Regions from separate parts of the Kitasatospora sp. NPDC052868 genome, predicted to be linked through region 2. Evidence: riboswitches for the same ligand, from Rfam matches in the RefSeq annotation. Region 2 holds a riboswitch; the other holds the start of a gene.

Region 1 (7,508 bases), on a different contig from region 2:
GTGAGGAAGAGCGCCGCGATGGAGGCGGCGTTCTGCAGCGCGGAGCGCGTGACCTTGGCCGGGTCGATGATGCCCGCGGCGACCAGGTCGACGTACTCGTTGGTGGCGGCGTTCAGGCCGTGACCGGCGGGGAGGTTGCGCACCTTCTCCACCACGACGCCACCCTCCAGGCCGGCGTTGGTCGCGATCTGCTTGATCGGGGCCTCCAGCGCGACCTTGACGATGTTGGCACCGGTGGCCTCGTCGCCCTCCAGCTCCAGCTTGTCGAAGGCGACGGACGCCTGCAGCAGCGCGACGCCACCACCGGCGACGATGCCCTCCTCGACGGCGGCCTTCGCGTTGCGGACGGCGTCCTCGATGCGGTGCTTGCGCTCCTTGAGCTCCACCTCGGTGGCCGCGCCGGCCTTGATGACGGCCACGCCGCCGGCCAGCTTGGCGAGGCGCTCCTGGAGCTTCTCGCGGTCGTAGTCCGAGTCGCTGTTCTCGATCTCGGCACGGATCTGGTTCACGCGGCCGGCGACCTGGTCGCTGTCGCCGCCACCGTCGACGATGGTGGTCTCGTCCTTGGTGATGACCACCTTGCGGGCGGTGCCCAGCAGGTCGACGCCGGCGTTCTCCAGCTTGAGGCCGACCTCCTCGGAGATCACGGTGCCACCGGTGAGGATGGCGATGTCGCCGAGCATGGCCTTGCGGCGGTCGCCGAAGCCCGGGGCCTTGACGGCGACGGACTTGAAGGTGCCGCGGATCTTGTTCACGACCAGGGTCGACAGGGCCTCGCCCTCGACGTCCTCGGCGATGATGACGAGCGGCTTGCCGCTCTGCATGACCTTCTCCAGCAGCGGGAGCAGGTCCTTGACCGAGCCGATCTTGGAGTTGGCGATGAGGATGTACGGGTCCTCGAACGTCGCCTCCATCCGCTCCAGGTCGGTGGCGAAGTAGGCGGAGATGTAGCCCTTGTCGAAGCGCATGCCCTCGGTGAGCTCAAGCTCCAGACCGAAGGTGTTGCTCTCCTCGACGGTGATGACGCCTTCCTTGCCGACCTTGTCCATCGCCTCGGCGATGAGCTCGCCGATCTGGGTGTCGGCGGCCGAGATGGAGGCGGTGGAGGCGATCTGCTCCTTGGTCTCCACGTCCTTGGCCTGGGCCAGCAGCTGGTCCGAGACGGCGGCGACGGCCTTCTCGATACCGCGCTTCAGGGCCATCGGGTTGGCGCCGGCGGCGACGTTGCGCAGACCCTCGCGAACGAGCGCCTGGGCCAGCACGGTGGCGGTGGTGGTGCCGTCACCCGCGACGTCGTCGGTCTTCTTGGCGACCTCCTTGACGAGCTCGGCACCGATCTTCTCGTACGGGTCCTCGAGCTCGATCTCCTTGGCGATGGAGACACCGTCGTTGGTGATCGTGGGGGCGCCCCACTTCTTCTCCAGCACGACGTTGCGACCCTTGGGGCCGAGCGTGACCTTCACTGCGTCGGCGAGCTGGTTCATGCCACGCTCAAGGCCGCGGCGAGCTTCCTCATCAAAGGCGATGATCTTGGCCATCAGAAGTGGTCCTCCGGGACACGGTCGACTGCTCGGACCAAGGGGTGCCCGCGACGGACGGCCCTGGTGTGCGGGGGTCCTTTCCCCTACCGCTCCCGGGGGCCTCACCGACCCGGTCCGCTGTCACTCTCACGCTGTGAGTGCTAACGCCAATGATTAGCACTCCGGGTAGGCGAGTGCAAGCCCAATCGCCAACCCGCGAGCCGCACCGGCCGCCCCGGAGCGCCGGATCCGGACATGGCTGCGGGCCCGTACGACGTGTCGTACGGGCCCGCAGCGAAGCAAGAGGTGCACCAGCCGATGGGCCGAGCCGAACTCCTGGGACCGGAAAGGTCAGACCGCCGCGCGGACCATGTCCGCCTGCGGGCCCTTCTGCCCCTGAGAGATCTCGAACTCGACCCGCTGGCCCTCCTCAAGGGTGCGGTAGCCGTCCATCTGGATCGCGCTGTAGTGGACGAAGACGTCCGCACCACCGTCGACCGCGATGAAGCCGTAGCCCTTCTCCGCGTTGAACCACTTGACGGTGCCCTGAGCCATTCCGAACTCCCCTAGTGCTGTGCTGGCCCTTCACGCGCCCGCAGGTCTGCGGGCCCGGGTCTGGTTGAGGCCGGCCCGGGGAACCCCCCCTGGGCGCAGCCGTGCACGCCGCAATCCCCCGCCGAGCCCATCGGAGGCATCCGATGAACGGGCGATTGCGTCGACCGCGGCTGAATGTATCCGGATCGACGCCCTCTGCAACAGAGCCCGCCGCTGGGAATTCGCTAGGGGTGTCAGGGGACAGGCCGGGTGAAAGCGGGAGAAATTCCCGCATTCCACGCCGGACATAGCGGACGAATTGCCCAAATCCCCTGAAGAATTCTGACATCGGCCTGACATGTTTCAACGTCACGGCCCCGGCGCCGGTCTCAGCGGCCGGACGGATACCGGCGGTACGGGCGCGGACGGATTCGACCGCCGGTGAAAGGGGGAGGGGGAGCCCTGTTCCCGGCTGAGCCACACTCTACTCCGACTTGACCGGGAAATATTCCGGCCGGAATGCGACCAGCCGCCCGCGCGTACGGGAAGCGGAATTCCGTACGCGCGAACGGCTGGTCGAAGAAGCGGGCGGCCGGAGAACCGGGCGCCGACCGGGGAAGGGGCGGCTCAGCAGCCGCCGGCCACCGCGGGGATGATCGAGATGCCGGCGCCGTCCTTGATCTCGGTGGCCAGGCCCTCCGCGAAGCGCACGTCGTCGTCGTTGACGTAGACGTTGACGAAACGGCGCAGCTTTCCGGCGTCGTCCAGGATGCGGGCGGAGATGCCCGCGTGGTTGTTCTCCAGGTCGGCGATGACCTCACCCAGGGTGGTGCCCTCGGCGGTCACCTCGGCGACGCCGCCGGTGTAGGTGCGCAGGATGGTCGGGATGCGGACGGTGGCGCTCATGGGGGCTTCTCCTTGCTGCGGGTGGGTCAGGCGGACGCGAGGCCGGCGTCGCGGAACGACGCCAGCGTCGGGCGGATCACGGCGGTCATGCCGGCGTCGGAGACGGCGTCCAGGGTCTTCAGGCCGTCGCCGGTGTTGATCGCGACGGTCTCCTTGGCCGGGTCCAGCTGTCCGGTCTCGACCAGCTTCTTCAGCACGCCGACGGTCACCCCGCCCGCGGTCTCGGCGAAGACGCCCTCGGTGCGGGCCAGCAGCTTGATCGCGGCCACCACCTCGGCGTCGGTGACGTCCTCGACGGCGCCGCCGGTGCGGCGGGCGATGTCCAGCACGTACGGGCCGTCGGCCGGGTTGCCGATCGCCAGCGACTTGGCGATGGTGTCCGGCTTGACCGGGCGGATCACGTCGTGGCCGGCCTTGAAGGCCGCCGACACCGGCGAGCAGCCCTCCGCCTGGGCGCCGAAGATCCGGTACGGCCGGTCCTCGACCAGGCCCAGCCTGATCAGCTCCTGCAGGCCCTTGTCGATCTTCGTCAGCTGCGAGCCCGAGGCGATCGGGATGACGATCTGCTCCGGCAGCCGCCAGCCGAGCTGCTCGCAGATCTCGTACGCCAGCGTCTTGGAGCCCTCGCCGTAGTACGGGCGCAGGTTGACGTTGACGAAGCCCCAGCCCTCACCGGCCGGGTCGCCGATCAGCTCCGAGCAGAAGCGGTTCACGTCGTCGTAGTTGCCCTCGATGCCGACCAGCTCGCCGCCGTAGACACCGGCCATCACGACCTTGCCCTGCTCCAGGTCGTGCGGGATGAACACGCAGGACTTGAAACCGGCCCGGGCCGCCGCCGCGCCCACCGCACCGGCCAGGTTGCCGGTCGACGAGCAGGACAGGGTGGTGAAGCCGAAGGCCCGCGCGGCCTCGATGGCGCAGGCCACCACGCGGTCCTTGAACGAGTGCGTCGGGTTGCCCGAGTCGTCCTTGATGTGCAGCTGGGCGGTGAATCCGAGCTCGCGGCCCAGGTTGTCCGCCTTCACCAGCGGGGTCCACCCCGGGTTCAGGTTCGGCTTGCCGGCGACGTCGGCCGGCACCGGCAGCAGCGGGGCGTAGCGCCAGATCGACGCCGGTCCGGCCTCGATCCGCTTGCGCAGCTCCTCGGCGCCCTCGCTGCCGAAGTCGTAGGCGATCTCCAGCGGCCCGAAACACTCGACACAGGCGAAGCTCGGACCGAGCGGGAACCGGGTGCCGCACTCCCGACAGGACAGGGCGGCGGCGGGGCCGAGGTCAACGGATGCGGGTGCGGGTGCAACGGTGTCGATAGCCATGATGGCGGAGGCCTCTCTCCTCATCTTCCCCGTGACGCGGGCGCGCCACAGGCCGGAATTGGCACCTGTCCCGCCGGGGCCTGTCGAACAGCCGCGCGAGAAGGTTGCCGGGACGTCAACGGGCCGTTCCCTCAGTCCCTCTGGATGAGCTCTATGAAGTTGTTGGTCGTGCCAGCGGTGACCCCGGCGTGCGAAGGTCCGACCGCTGTACGAAGACTGTATCCGAAGGCGTCAAGCCTGAACGGGACCGTCCGCCACGCGAGATGACCTGTCCCACCCGCCCAGCCGAGGAGTGCGCCCGTGCCCGCCGAACCGATCCCCGCGCTGCTACCGGAGGCCGCGTCCTGGCTGCGCCGCCGCTCCTGGAGCGCGGCCGACCGCCCGGTGCGCACCCTGCTCGAGGCCAAGCGGGTGGCGGGCCGGGCCGGCACCGTCAGCGTGGTGCTGCCGGCCCTGGACGAGGCGGCCACCGTCGGCGACATCGTCCGGACCATCCGCCGCGAGCTGATGGAGCGCCTGCCACTGGTCGACGAACTCGTCGTCGTCGACTCCGGCTCGGTGGACGGCACCGCCGCGGCGGCCGCCGCGGCCGGCGCCCGGGTGGTCCACCGCGACGACATCCTGCCCCGGCTGCCCGCCGCCCCCGGCAAGGGCGAGGTGCTCTGGCGCTCGCTGCTGGCCACCAGCGGCGAGATCGTCTGCTTCGTCGACGCCGACCTGCGCGAGTTCGACCCCGCCTTCGTCTCCGGCATCGTCGGCCCGCTGCTCACCGAACCCGGGATCCAGCTGGTCAAGGCCATGTACGACCGCCCGCTGGAGACCGACGGCGCGATCGTGCCGGCCGGCGGCGGCCGGGTCACCGAGCTCGTCGCCCGCCCGCTGCTCAACCTGCACTGGCCGGAACTCGCCGGTTTCGTCCAGCCGCTCGGCGGCGAGTACGCGGCCCGCCGTTCGCTGCTCGAACGGCTGCCCTTCCCCACCGGCTACGGCGTCGAGCTGGGCCTGCTGGTCGACGCCCTGGAGACGGCCGGCCTCGACGCCCTCGCCCAGGTGGACGTCGGCGTGCGCCACCACCGCCACCAGGACGGCCAGGCGCTCGGCCGGATGGCCGCCACCATCTACCGCACCGCCCTCGAACGGCTCGACCGGGCCCACCGGCTCAAGGCCTCCGCCGACCTGCTGCACCCGTGGCTGACCCAGTTCACCCGTGACCCGGACACCCGCGCGTTCACCGCACACACGCACCCGGTCACCGCCGTCGAGCGCCCCCCGATGCACACCGTCCCCGAGTACGTGAACCGCCACCTCCCCCGCTGAGGGGTTTGCGGGCCCGGAGCCACGGCAACGTACCAACCATGGGCGATCTCACGACCGAACGTTCGAGTCCGACCGGCACCGCCCCCGTCCTGGTGGCATCCAACCGGGGGCCGGTGTCGTTCAGCGCCGCGGAGGACGGCACCCTGACCCTCCGGCGGGGCGGCGGCGGCCTGGTCTCCGGGCTCTCCGCCATCGACGACCCCAACGCCGTCTGGGTCTGCGCCGCACTGGGCGAGGCGGACCGCCAGGCGGCCCGGCAGGCCCCCGACGGACGCCTCGACCTGGCCGGCCACGACGTCGGCGGCCAGGCCGTCCGGATGCTGGACATCGACCCGGAGACCTTCGCCCGCGCCTACAACGGCGTCGCCAACTCCACCCTCTGGTTCGTCCACCACCTGCTCTACGCCACCCCGACCGCCCCCGCCTTCGACGCCGGCTTCCGCACCGAGTGGCAGGCCTACCAGGCGTACAACACCGCCTTCGCCGAGGCGCTGGCCGCCGAGGCCGCCCCGGGCGCGGCCGTCCTCGTCCAGGACTACCACCTCTCGCTCGTGCCCGGACTGCTCCGCGCACTCCGCCCCGACCTGCGGATCGGCCACTTCTCGCACACCCCGTGGGCCCCGCCCGAGTACTTCCGGCTGCTGCCCGACGACGTCGCCGAGGCCGTCCTGACCGGCATCCTCGGCTCCGACCGGGCCGGCTTCCTGACCCGCCGCTGGGCGCTGGCCTTCGCCGAGTGCTGCGCGGACCAACTCGGCGCCACCGTCGACCGCGAAGCCCTCACCGTCACCCTCCCGCCGACCGGGGGCGCCGCCACCGGCCGCACCACCCGCCTCGGCGTGCACGCCCTCGGCGCCGACGCCGACTTCCTGCGCGAGCGGTCCCACCGCCCGGACGTCGACGAGCGCCTGGCCACCCTGCGCGAGGCCGTGGGCGGGCGCCGCACGATCGTCCGGGTCGACCGCACCGAGCTGAGCAAGAACATCGTCCGCGGGTTCCAGGCCTACCGGCACCTGCTGCGCACCCGGCCCGACTGGCGGGACGAGGTCGTCCACATCGCCTTCGCCTACCCCTCCCGCACCGACCTCGCCGAGTACCGGGCGTACACCGCCGAGGTCCGGCGCCTCGCCGAGGAGATCAACGCGGAGTTCGCCACGCCCACCTGGCAGCCGCTGATCGTGCACCTCGACGACGACTTCCCGCGGTCGCTGGCCGCCTACCGGATGGCCGACGTGGCCCTGGTCAACCCGATCCGGGACGGCATGAACCTGGTCGCCAAGGAGGTCCCGGTGGTTTCCGACCAGGGCTGCGCCCTGGTCCTGTCACGCGAGGCCGGCGCCCACGCGGAGCTCGCCGACGACGCGATCAGCGTCAACCCGTACGACGTCATCGCCACCGCCGAGGCCCTGCACACCGCGCTCGCCATGCCCGCCGACGAACGCGCCGAGCGGACCAAGCGGCTGGCCGCCGCAGCGACCGCGCTGCCGCCCCAGCAGTGGTTCCTGGACCAGCTCAACGCCCTCGGCCTCAACGCCCCCGGCTGAGCTCCTCCCCCAGGGCCGTCAGCAGCCCCACCACGCCGGCCGGGCCCGCGACCACCAGGTCCGCCCGGTCGGCGAGTTCCCGCACGGGCGCGTCGCCGTCCACCGTCCCGCTGCACACCAGCAGCCCGGCCAGGCCCTCCCCGCGCAGCTTCTCCACCGCCGCGAAGGCGGGCACGTCCCCCAGGTCGTCCCCGGCGTACAGCACCGCCCGGGCCTCCCGCTCCCGCAGGAAGCCGGTCAGTGCGGCGCCCTTGTCCACCCCCGGCGGCCGCAGCTCCAGCACCAGCCGGCCCGGCTCCACCACCAGCCCGTGCTCGGCGGCCAGCGCCTCGACCGGCGCACGCAGCAGCTCGAACGCCTCCTGCGGTGCCTCC
Region 2 (7,508 bases):
CACGTTGTAGCCGTCCACCACCAGGTGGACCTGCGGGATCGCCAGCAGCTGGTCCAGCAGCGCCGGATCGTCCTCCGCCAGCCCCCGCCGGGCCACGTCGTGCGGCGAGGCCGAGCCCGGCACCACCGCCTCCACCAGGTCCGCCGGGCGGATCTGCGAGACCGGCAGCGCCAGCTCCCGCTGCAGGCCCTGGGCCGACTGCAGCACGGTGTCCAGCAGCAGCCTCAACCGCATGTCCTCGACGCTGCGGCCCTCACGGGCCGAGCGGCGGCCCTGCTCGGCGGCGGTCTCCAGCTCGGAGATCCGGTGCCGCAGCCGCCGGACCTCGCTCTCGCCGGTGCCGCGCTCGGCCGCCGTCTGCGCCTTCAGCGCCTCCAGTTCGGCGGCCACCCGGCGGGTCTCGGCCTGCGCCCGGCGGGTGTCGCTCTCCAGCGAACGCACCTTCTTGCGCAGTGAGTCGGCCTCCTTGCGGACGTCCTCGGACTCGGCCCGCTGCCGGTCCAGGTCGACCCGCGCGGCGGCCCTGACCTCGGCCAGCTCCGCCTGCAGCTTCTCCACCAGCCGACCCGCCTCGGCGGCCGCGCCCTCGGCGCCGGCCCGCTCGGCCTGCTCGCCGGCCTCGGCGACCAGCCGGCTCCAGCCCGCCGAGCGCACCAGGTAGGCGGCGGCGGCCACGTCCATCGGGTCGGCGGCGCCGGGGACGCTGCCCGACTCCAGCGCCTTGACCAGGTCCGGCTGGCCCAGCCGCAGCCGCTCCGCTATCCGCACCCGGAAGGCCGGCTCGGACTCCAGCGCGGCCGCCAGCGCGGTGGCCGCGTACTTGGCCCGCCGGGCCGGGGTGAACTTCGCGTACTGGCGCAGGGACTGCGGGAGCTCCGCGGCGGGCAGCCCGCCGAGCGCGTCGGCGGCCAGGCCGACCACCCGGCGCCGGACACCCTCGGGCAGCGGCCGGTCGAGCCGCTCGGTGCGTCCTGCCGCCGGCTCGTCAGCACCGGAGTCGTCCGCGGCGGCCGCCTCGGCCGAGGCATCCGCACCGGGCGGGACGGCCTCGACCGCGTCCGGCGCCTGCCCGTCCACAGCGGGCTGCCGCCCCTGCGGCCCGGCGGGCTCCTTCGCTGCGTCCACCACGTCCTCGGCTCCGATCCTCGTCCAGCGGGGTACGGCCCGCTGCCGCCCGCGTCACACTCCGTGCGCTCTGTCTGCATTGTCCCGTGCGGTGGACGGCCGCGCCGCGCACCGCCCACCACACGGGTCGGGCGTCAGGCCTGCTCGGCGGGGGCCTCCGGGCCCTCGGCACCCGGGCGGGCCACCAGCTCGACCTGGTCGACCGCGTTGCACCAGCGACAGCGCACCGACTCGACGGTCTCGCTGTGCACCTCGGTCTCCTCGACCTTGGAGTCGCCGGCCAGGTCGAAGTGCAGGAACTCGGTCACCCGTGCGGTGCGGGTCACGTCGAAGCGGGTCAGGTTGCCGCACAGGGTGCAGCGCCAGCGCGTCTCGGCGGTCAGGGCGGGGACGGTCATCGGGGGTCCTCTCGGGTGGTCCCTGGATGGGCTCAGGCGCTCCCCCCGAGGCCCCGGCGTCGGCGGCGGGAGGCGGGAATGCCCGCCCCAAGCCTATTGCCTGGGGCAACCGTCCCGACCACCGGTCAGGACGAATCCCCCGCTTCGCCTCCTGCGCCGGACCGGCCGGACGGGCCCTACGCCACATGCCGTACCGCGCGGTGCCGCCCGCGCCGGGCGGCGCGATGCTGGGCCGCATGGCGATCCCGGTCCTCGACCACACCGGAGCACTGGGCGGGCGCCCGGCCGGCCGTCGTCCCGCCGTCACCTACACCCTGATCGCGCTCAACACCCTGGTCTTCCTGTGCGGTCCGGCCGCCGGGCTCAACCCGCTCTACGGGACCGGCCAGAGCCGGGTCTGCGCCGAGCAGCGGTACGAGCAGCGCTGGGGCGCGGTACCGGCCGAACTGCTGGCCGGACGCCCGCTGGACGCCGAGCAGCTGGCCGAGGCCCCCGATCCGGTGCCGGGCTGTCCGGCCGCCCCCACCCCGGGCAAGCACCCGGCCCTGTCGGTCCTCAGCGCGCTCTTCCTGCACGCCGGCTGGCTGCACCTGCTGGGCAACCTGCTCTTCCTCCAGGTCTTCGGGGCCACCGTGGAGGAGCGGCTGGGCCGGGCCCGCTTCGCCCTCTTCTATCTGGCGGCGGGCTCGCTGGCCACCTACGGCTACGCGCTCGCCGAGGCGCACTCCGCCGACTCGACCCGGGTGCTGATCGGCGCCTCCGGGGCGATCGCCGCGGTCCTCGGCGCGTATCTGCGCCTGCACCCCCGCGCCCGGGTGACCACCCTCGTCCCGCTGCTGCTCTTCCTGCCGCTGCGGTTCCCGGCCTGGCTGGTGCTCGGCCTCTGGTTCGCCCTCCAGTGGTGGTCGGTCCACTCGGCGGGCCCCGGCGTCGCCTACCTCGTCCACGTCATCGGCTTCTCGGCCGGCTTCCTCTACGCCTGCACCCTGGCCACCCGCCCCCCGCGACGGCCCGGCTGACGCCCGATACGCTGGCGGGACCCCACAAAGGAGCCCGAACAGTGATCACCGCCATCGTCCTGATCAAGACCAGCGTCGACCGCATCCCGGAGATCGCCGAGGCGATCGCGGCCATCGAGGGTGTCAGCGAGGTCTACTCGGTGACCGGCGGCTACGACCTGGTGGCGATGGTGCGGGTACGACGGCACGACGACCTGGCCGAGGTGATCCCCGGTCGGCTGAACAAGGTCCCGGGGGTGGCCCAGACCGAGACCCAGATCGCCTTCCGCACCTACTCGCAGCACGACCTGGAGGCCGCCTTCGCCCTCGGCCTGGACGGCTAGGCGTCCCCTTCTAGGCGTCCCGGCGGCTGTCGGCGACGCAGCGGCCGCCCTCGTTGCGGTAGGTCCAGGCAGCGCCGTCCGTGACCAGCTCGCGGACGGCGGTCAGGAAACGGTCGATGTGCTCGTCCGGGGTGCCGGCCCCGAAGCTGACCCGGATCGCGTTCAGGCTGCGCTCACCCGGCAGCGACGGCTCGGGCGCCCCGCACTCGGACGGCGCCACGTCCTCGTCCCCGAGCAGGGTCCGCACCAGCGGGTGCGCGCAGAACAGGCCGTCGCGCACCCCGATGCCGTACTCGGCGGACAGCGCCGCCGAGAAGTGCGAGCTGTTCCAGCCCTGGACGACGAAGGAGAGCACGCCCACCCGGGCCGAGTCCGCGCCGAACAGGTTCAGCACCTTGACCTGCGGGACGTCCGCCAGCCCCGCCTTGAGCCGGTCGATCAGCTGCTGCTCGCGGGCCTCCAGCGCGTCGAAGCCGGCCTCGGTGAGCGCCCGGCAGGCGGAGGCGATGGAGTAGACGCCGATCACGTTCGGCGAGCCGGCCTCGTGCCGGGCCGGGCCGGTGTGCCACTGCACGGCCACCGAGCCGTCGGTCTCCCGGGCCACCGTGCGGGTGGCGCCGCCGCCGGCCAGGTACGGCTCGGCCGCGTCCAGCCAGTCGGCCCGGCCGGCCAGCACCCCGGCGCCGAACGGCGCGTACAGCTTGTGCCCGGAGAAGGCGATCCAGTCCACGCCCAGCTCGCGCACCGAGACCCGGTGGTGCGGGGCCAGCTGCGCGGCGTCCAGCACCACCCGGGCGCCGTGCCGGTGCGCGACCCGGGTCAGCTCGGCGACCGGCCACAGCTCCCCGGTGACGTTCGAGGCGCCGGTGACGCAGAGCAGCTTGGGGCCCTCGGGCGCCTCGGCCAGCGCGGCGTCGAACGCGGCGACCGCCTCGGCGTGCGAGCGGGGCGCCCGCAGGTACTCGACCTCCAGACCGGCGTGCCGCCAGGGCAGCAGCGAGGCGTGGTGCTCGGTCTCGAAGGCGAACACCCGGGTGCCGGCCGGGACGGCGCCCGCCAGCAGGTTGAGCGAGTCGGTGGTGGCCCGGGTGAAGACCACCTGGTCGCCCTCGCGCAGGTCCAGGAACTCGGTGACGGTCCGGCGGCTCTGCTCGAACAGGTCGGTGGAGAGCTGGGAGAGGTACCCGGCGCCGCGGTGCACGCTGCCGTAGTAGGGGGCGTAGGCGGCGACGTCGTCCCAGACCCGCTGCAGCGCCGGCGAGCTGGCGGCGTAGTCCAGCGCCGCGTAGGTGACCTTCTCACCGCTGGCCAGCGGGACCTCGACATCCTGGCCGAGGACGGCGAGCGGGGCGCAGATTTCGGTGGCGACGGACATGAGGATGCACTCCTTCGGGGTCAAGGACCCCGGGAGTGCATGTATGCCGGGTGTCCGCGCTTGCCACGCGGACGGTTCGCCACGTGACCCGGTCCTCACCCAGGGCACCCCGCCACGGAAGGAGGGTTGCCGGACAGCAAGCTGGGGCTTGTCGCTGTCACTCATGACCTGGCACGACTCTAGGTCGCGTCCACCCGATGGTCAAACAGGGGTCCGCCATTCGGACAAGCCGAAGGGCCCGCGCCGACTGCCCGGTGCGGGCCCCAACCATCGCGTCACACCCGGCTGGTGGCCTCCGACCAGCGCTTCAGCACGTCCTGGGCGGCGCCCGAGTCGACGGCCGCGGCGGCCCGCTCCAGGCCGACCGCCAGCTGCTCGACGAGCGGCGCGTCGGTCAGGTCCAGCGCCACCAGCGCCGACGCGGCGTTCAGCAGGACGGCGTCCCGGACGGGCCCGCGCTCCCCGGCCAGCAGCCGGCGCGCCACCTCCGCGTTGTACGCCGGGTCCGCGCCGCGCAGCGCCTCGATGCCGACCAGCTCGATGCCGAGGTCGCGCGGGTCGAACACGGTCTCGGTGACGGCGCCGTCGCGCACGATCCAGACCCGCGAGGTGGTGGTGATGGTCAACTCGTCGAGGCCGTCGTCACCCCGGAACACCAGTGCGCTGGCGCCGCGCCGGGCCAGCACCCCGGCGATCAGCCCGGCCAGCCGGGTGTCGAAGCAGCCGATCGCATGCGCGGTCACCTTGGCCGGGTTGGTCAGCGGGCCGAGGGTGTTGAACGCGGTGGGCACCCCGAGGCCGCTGCGGGCCGGGGCGGTGTGCCGCATCGCGGGGTGGAACTTCGCCGCGAAGCAGAAGGTCAGCCCGACCTCCTCGGCGACCTCCGCGACCCGCCGGGCGGAGAGGTCCAGGTTGACGCCCAGCTTCTCCAGCACGTCCGAGGAACCGCTCGCCGAGGAGGCCGCCCGGTTGCCGTGCTTGACCACCTTGGCGCCGGCCGCCGCCGCGACGATCGCGGCCATGGTGGAGATGTTGACGGTCTTCGCCCGGTCGCCGCCGGTGCCGACGATGTCCACCGCCGGACCGGGGATGGACAGCGGCTCGGCGTGCGCGTACATCGAGTCCACCAGGCCGACGATCTCGTCGACCGTCTCGCCCTTGGCCCGCAGCGCCACCATGAAGCCCGCCATCTGGACCGGGGAGGCCTCGCCGCTCATGATCCGGTCCATCGCCCAGGCCGTGTCGGCCCGGTCCAGGTCCTCACCGCGCAGCAGCGCCGTCAGGATGTCCGGCCAGGTGCGGACCACCTGCACGGGGTCGTTGCCGCCGTTCGCAGGGTTCACGTTCACCATGGCCGACTCCAGCTCTGCTCGGTTCCCCGGGGGGTGTCCCCGGGACTGGAGTCAGCCTATCGAGCGGCGGGGTGCCCCCGGCCCGCCCTGGCCCTACTTCTCTAGTAATGAGACGCCGCTCAGCGGGCGGCCGGGGCGCGCTTCTCCAACCGGGCCCGGAGCAGGGTCGCCGCGGCCTCGGCCAGCGCCATCGGGTCCACCGGGTGGGAGATCGCGGCGTCCGCCCGGCTCCAGGCCGCGAGCCAGGAGTCCTGCGGCCGGCCGATCAGCACCAGCACCGGCGGGCAGCCGTAGATCTCGTCCTTCAGCTGCCGCCCGAGCCCGAGCCCGCCGGCCGGGACGGCCTCGCCGTCCAGGATGCAGAGGTCCACTCCGCCCTTCTCCAGCGCGCGCAGCACCGCGGGGGTGGTCGCGCACTCCAGGTAGGACAGCTCCGGCAGATCCGACGCGGGCCGCCGGCCGAGCGCCGTCAGCACCTGCTCACGGGTGTTGCGGTCATCGCTGTAGACGAGGACGGTGAGCGTCTCGTCGGTCGTGTACGCCATGGACCCTGCTCCCTCAAGTGTGATCCGGACCACGTTCGCCTGATCCGGATGCTACTCCCGTTCCCCCGCCGCCGAGGCCGTCCCGCGCGATCGTTCTCAAGCCGCCGCGCCCACGGCTCGCCCGAGCGGAGGACGCCCCGTCACCCCGAGCCGCGCACTCCACCCGTACGGCCGATATCCGGCCTCCCCCATAGCCCCGGCGGGCCCTGGAGGGGTGCAGCGACACGCAGGGCATCAGGGTCGTAGGGCCCTCCGAGGAACCGTCAGAAAAGGGACACGCCGCTGCTCAGCCACTATCCGGACGCCCCGTCGACCCCCAGGGGGGCATACCGCACGCACCGGACACTCCGAGGGACACCCCCCGGCGTGAAGACGGAATAAGGGACCGACATAATGTCCGTCGTGGCGACAGCAACAGCAGTAGAAACCGGGCACGCGCACGGATCGGTCAACCGGCCGAACATGGTCAGCGTCGGAACGATCGTCTGGCTCAGTTCCGAGTTGATGTTCTTCGCGGCCCTCTTCGCGATGTACTTCACGCTCCGCTCCGTCAAGGGAGCCGAGTTCTGGAGCGAGAAGGCGCACGCCCTCAACGTGCCCTTCTCCTCGGTCAACACCACGATCCTGGTGCTCTCCTCACTGACCTGCCAGCTCGGCGTGTTCGCCGCCGAGCGCGGGGACGTGAAGAAGCTCCGTTCGTGGTTCGTCATCACTTTCGTGATGGGCGCGATCTTCATCGGCGGCCAGGTCTTCGAGTACACCGAGCTGGTCAAGAAGGACGGCCTCTCGCTGTCCTCCGACCCGTACGGCACGGTGTTCTACCTGACCACCGGCTTCCACGGTCTGCACGTGACGGGTGGTCTGATCGCCTTCCTGCTGGTCCTGGGACGGACGTACGCAGCCAAGCGCTTCACGCACGAGCAGGCCACCGCCGCGATCGTGGTGTCGTACTACTGGCACTTCGTCGACGTCGTGTGGATCGGCCTCTTCGCGACCATCTACCTGATCAAGTAACCAGCTGATCAGGTCGCTGGCCACCGGCCCCGGGTCCCGCCCTCACCGGCGACGGCCCGATTTGCCGGTGGCGACGCTCCCACCGACCGACCGCGCGCGCAGCCCTAGAACAGGCAGCCTCGTGCCGGCCAGACCGGCCGCCGGGTGCACCCACCAGTCGACCAGATCCTGACACCGGGGTTATTCCGTGAAAAAGCTCTCCGCACGACGGCGCCACCCATTGGCGGCGCTGGTCGTCCTACTTCTCGCCCTGGCGGCAACCGGGGGGCTGTACGCCGCGTTCGCGCCCGCCGACAAGGCGCAGGCCGACGTCGCCGCGCAGTCGCTCGCGATCGATGAGGGCAAGAAGCTCTTCGC

The links. A riboswitch is a leader RNA that binds a small molecule or an ion and turns the genes downstream of it on or off. The one in region 2 is predicted to bind S-adenosylmethionine.
Region 1: it holds a riboswitch for S-adenosylmethionine, as region 2 does, so the genes downstream of both, thrC (threonine synthase) here and ACIGZJ_RS01905 (aminotransferase class V-fold PLP-dependent enzyme) in region 2, are expected to answer to the same signal.

What each region holds. Positions count from the first base shown of each region.
Region 1 is NZ_JBITZW010000031.1:3,862-11,369, reverse strand. It holds gene groL (chaperonin GroEL) at 1-1,538, opposite strand, end outside; gene ACIGZJ_RS32885 (cold-shock protein) at 1,872-2,075, opposite strand; gene ACIGZJ_RS32880 (MoaD/ThiS family protein) at 2,682-2,960, opposite strand; gene thrC (threonine synthase) at 2,987-4,273, opposite strand; SAM riboswitch class I at 4,291-4,424, opposite strand; gene ACIGZJ_RS32870 (glucosyl-3-phosphoglycerate synthase) at 4,598-5,590, shown strand; gene ACIGZJ_RS32865 (trehalose-6-phosphate synthase) at 5,629-7,134, shown strand; gene otsB (trehalose-phosphatase) at 7,118-7,508, opposite strand, start outside.
Region 2 is NZ_JBITZW010000001.1:423,070-430,577, reverse strand. It holds gene ACIGZJ_RS01925 (NYN domain-containing protein) at 1-1,128, opposite strand, end outside; gene ACIGZJ_RS01920 (hypothetical protein) at 1,260-1,523, opposite strand; gene ACIGZJ_RS01915 (rhomboid family intramembrane serine protease) at 1,760-2,542, shown strand; gene ACIGZJ_RS01910 (Lrp/AsnC ligand binding domain-containing protein) at 2,584-2,865, shown strand; gene ACIGZJ_RS01905 (aminotransferase class V-fold PLP-dependent enzyme) at 2,876-4,240, opposite strand; SAM riboswitch class IV at 4,292-4,409, opposite strand; gene trpD (anthranilate phosphoribosyltransferase) at 4,516-5,592, opposite strand; gene ACIGZJ_RS01895 (hypothetical protein) at 5,712-6,137, opposite strand; gene ACIGZJ_RS01890 (heme-copper oxidase subunit III) at 6,531-7,151, shown strand; gene ACIGZJ_RS01885 (c-type cytochrome) at 7,339-7,508, shown strand, end outside.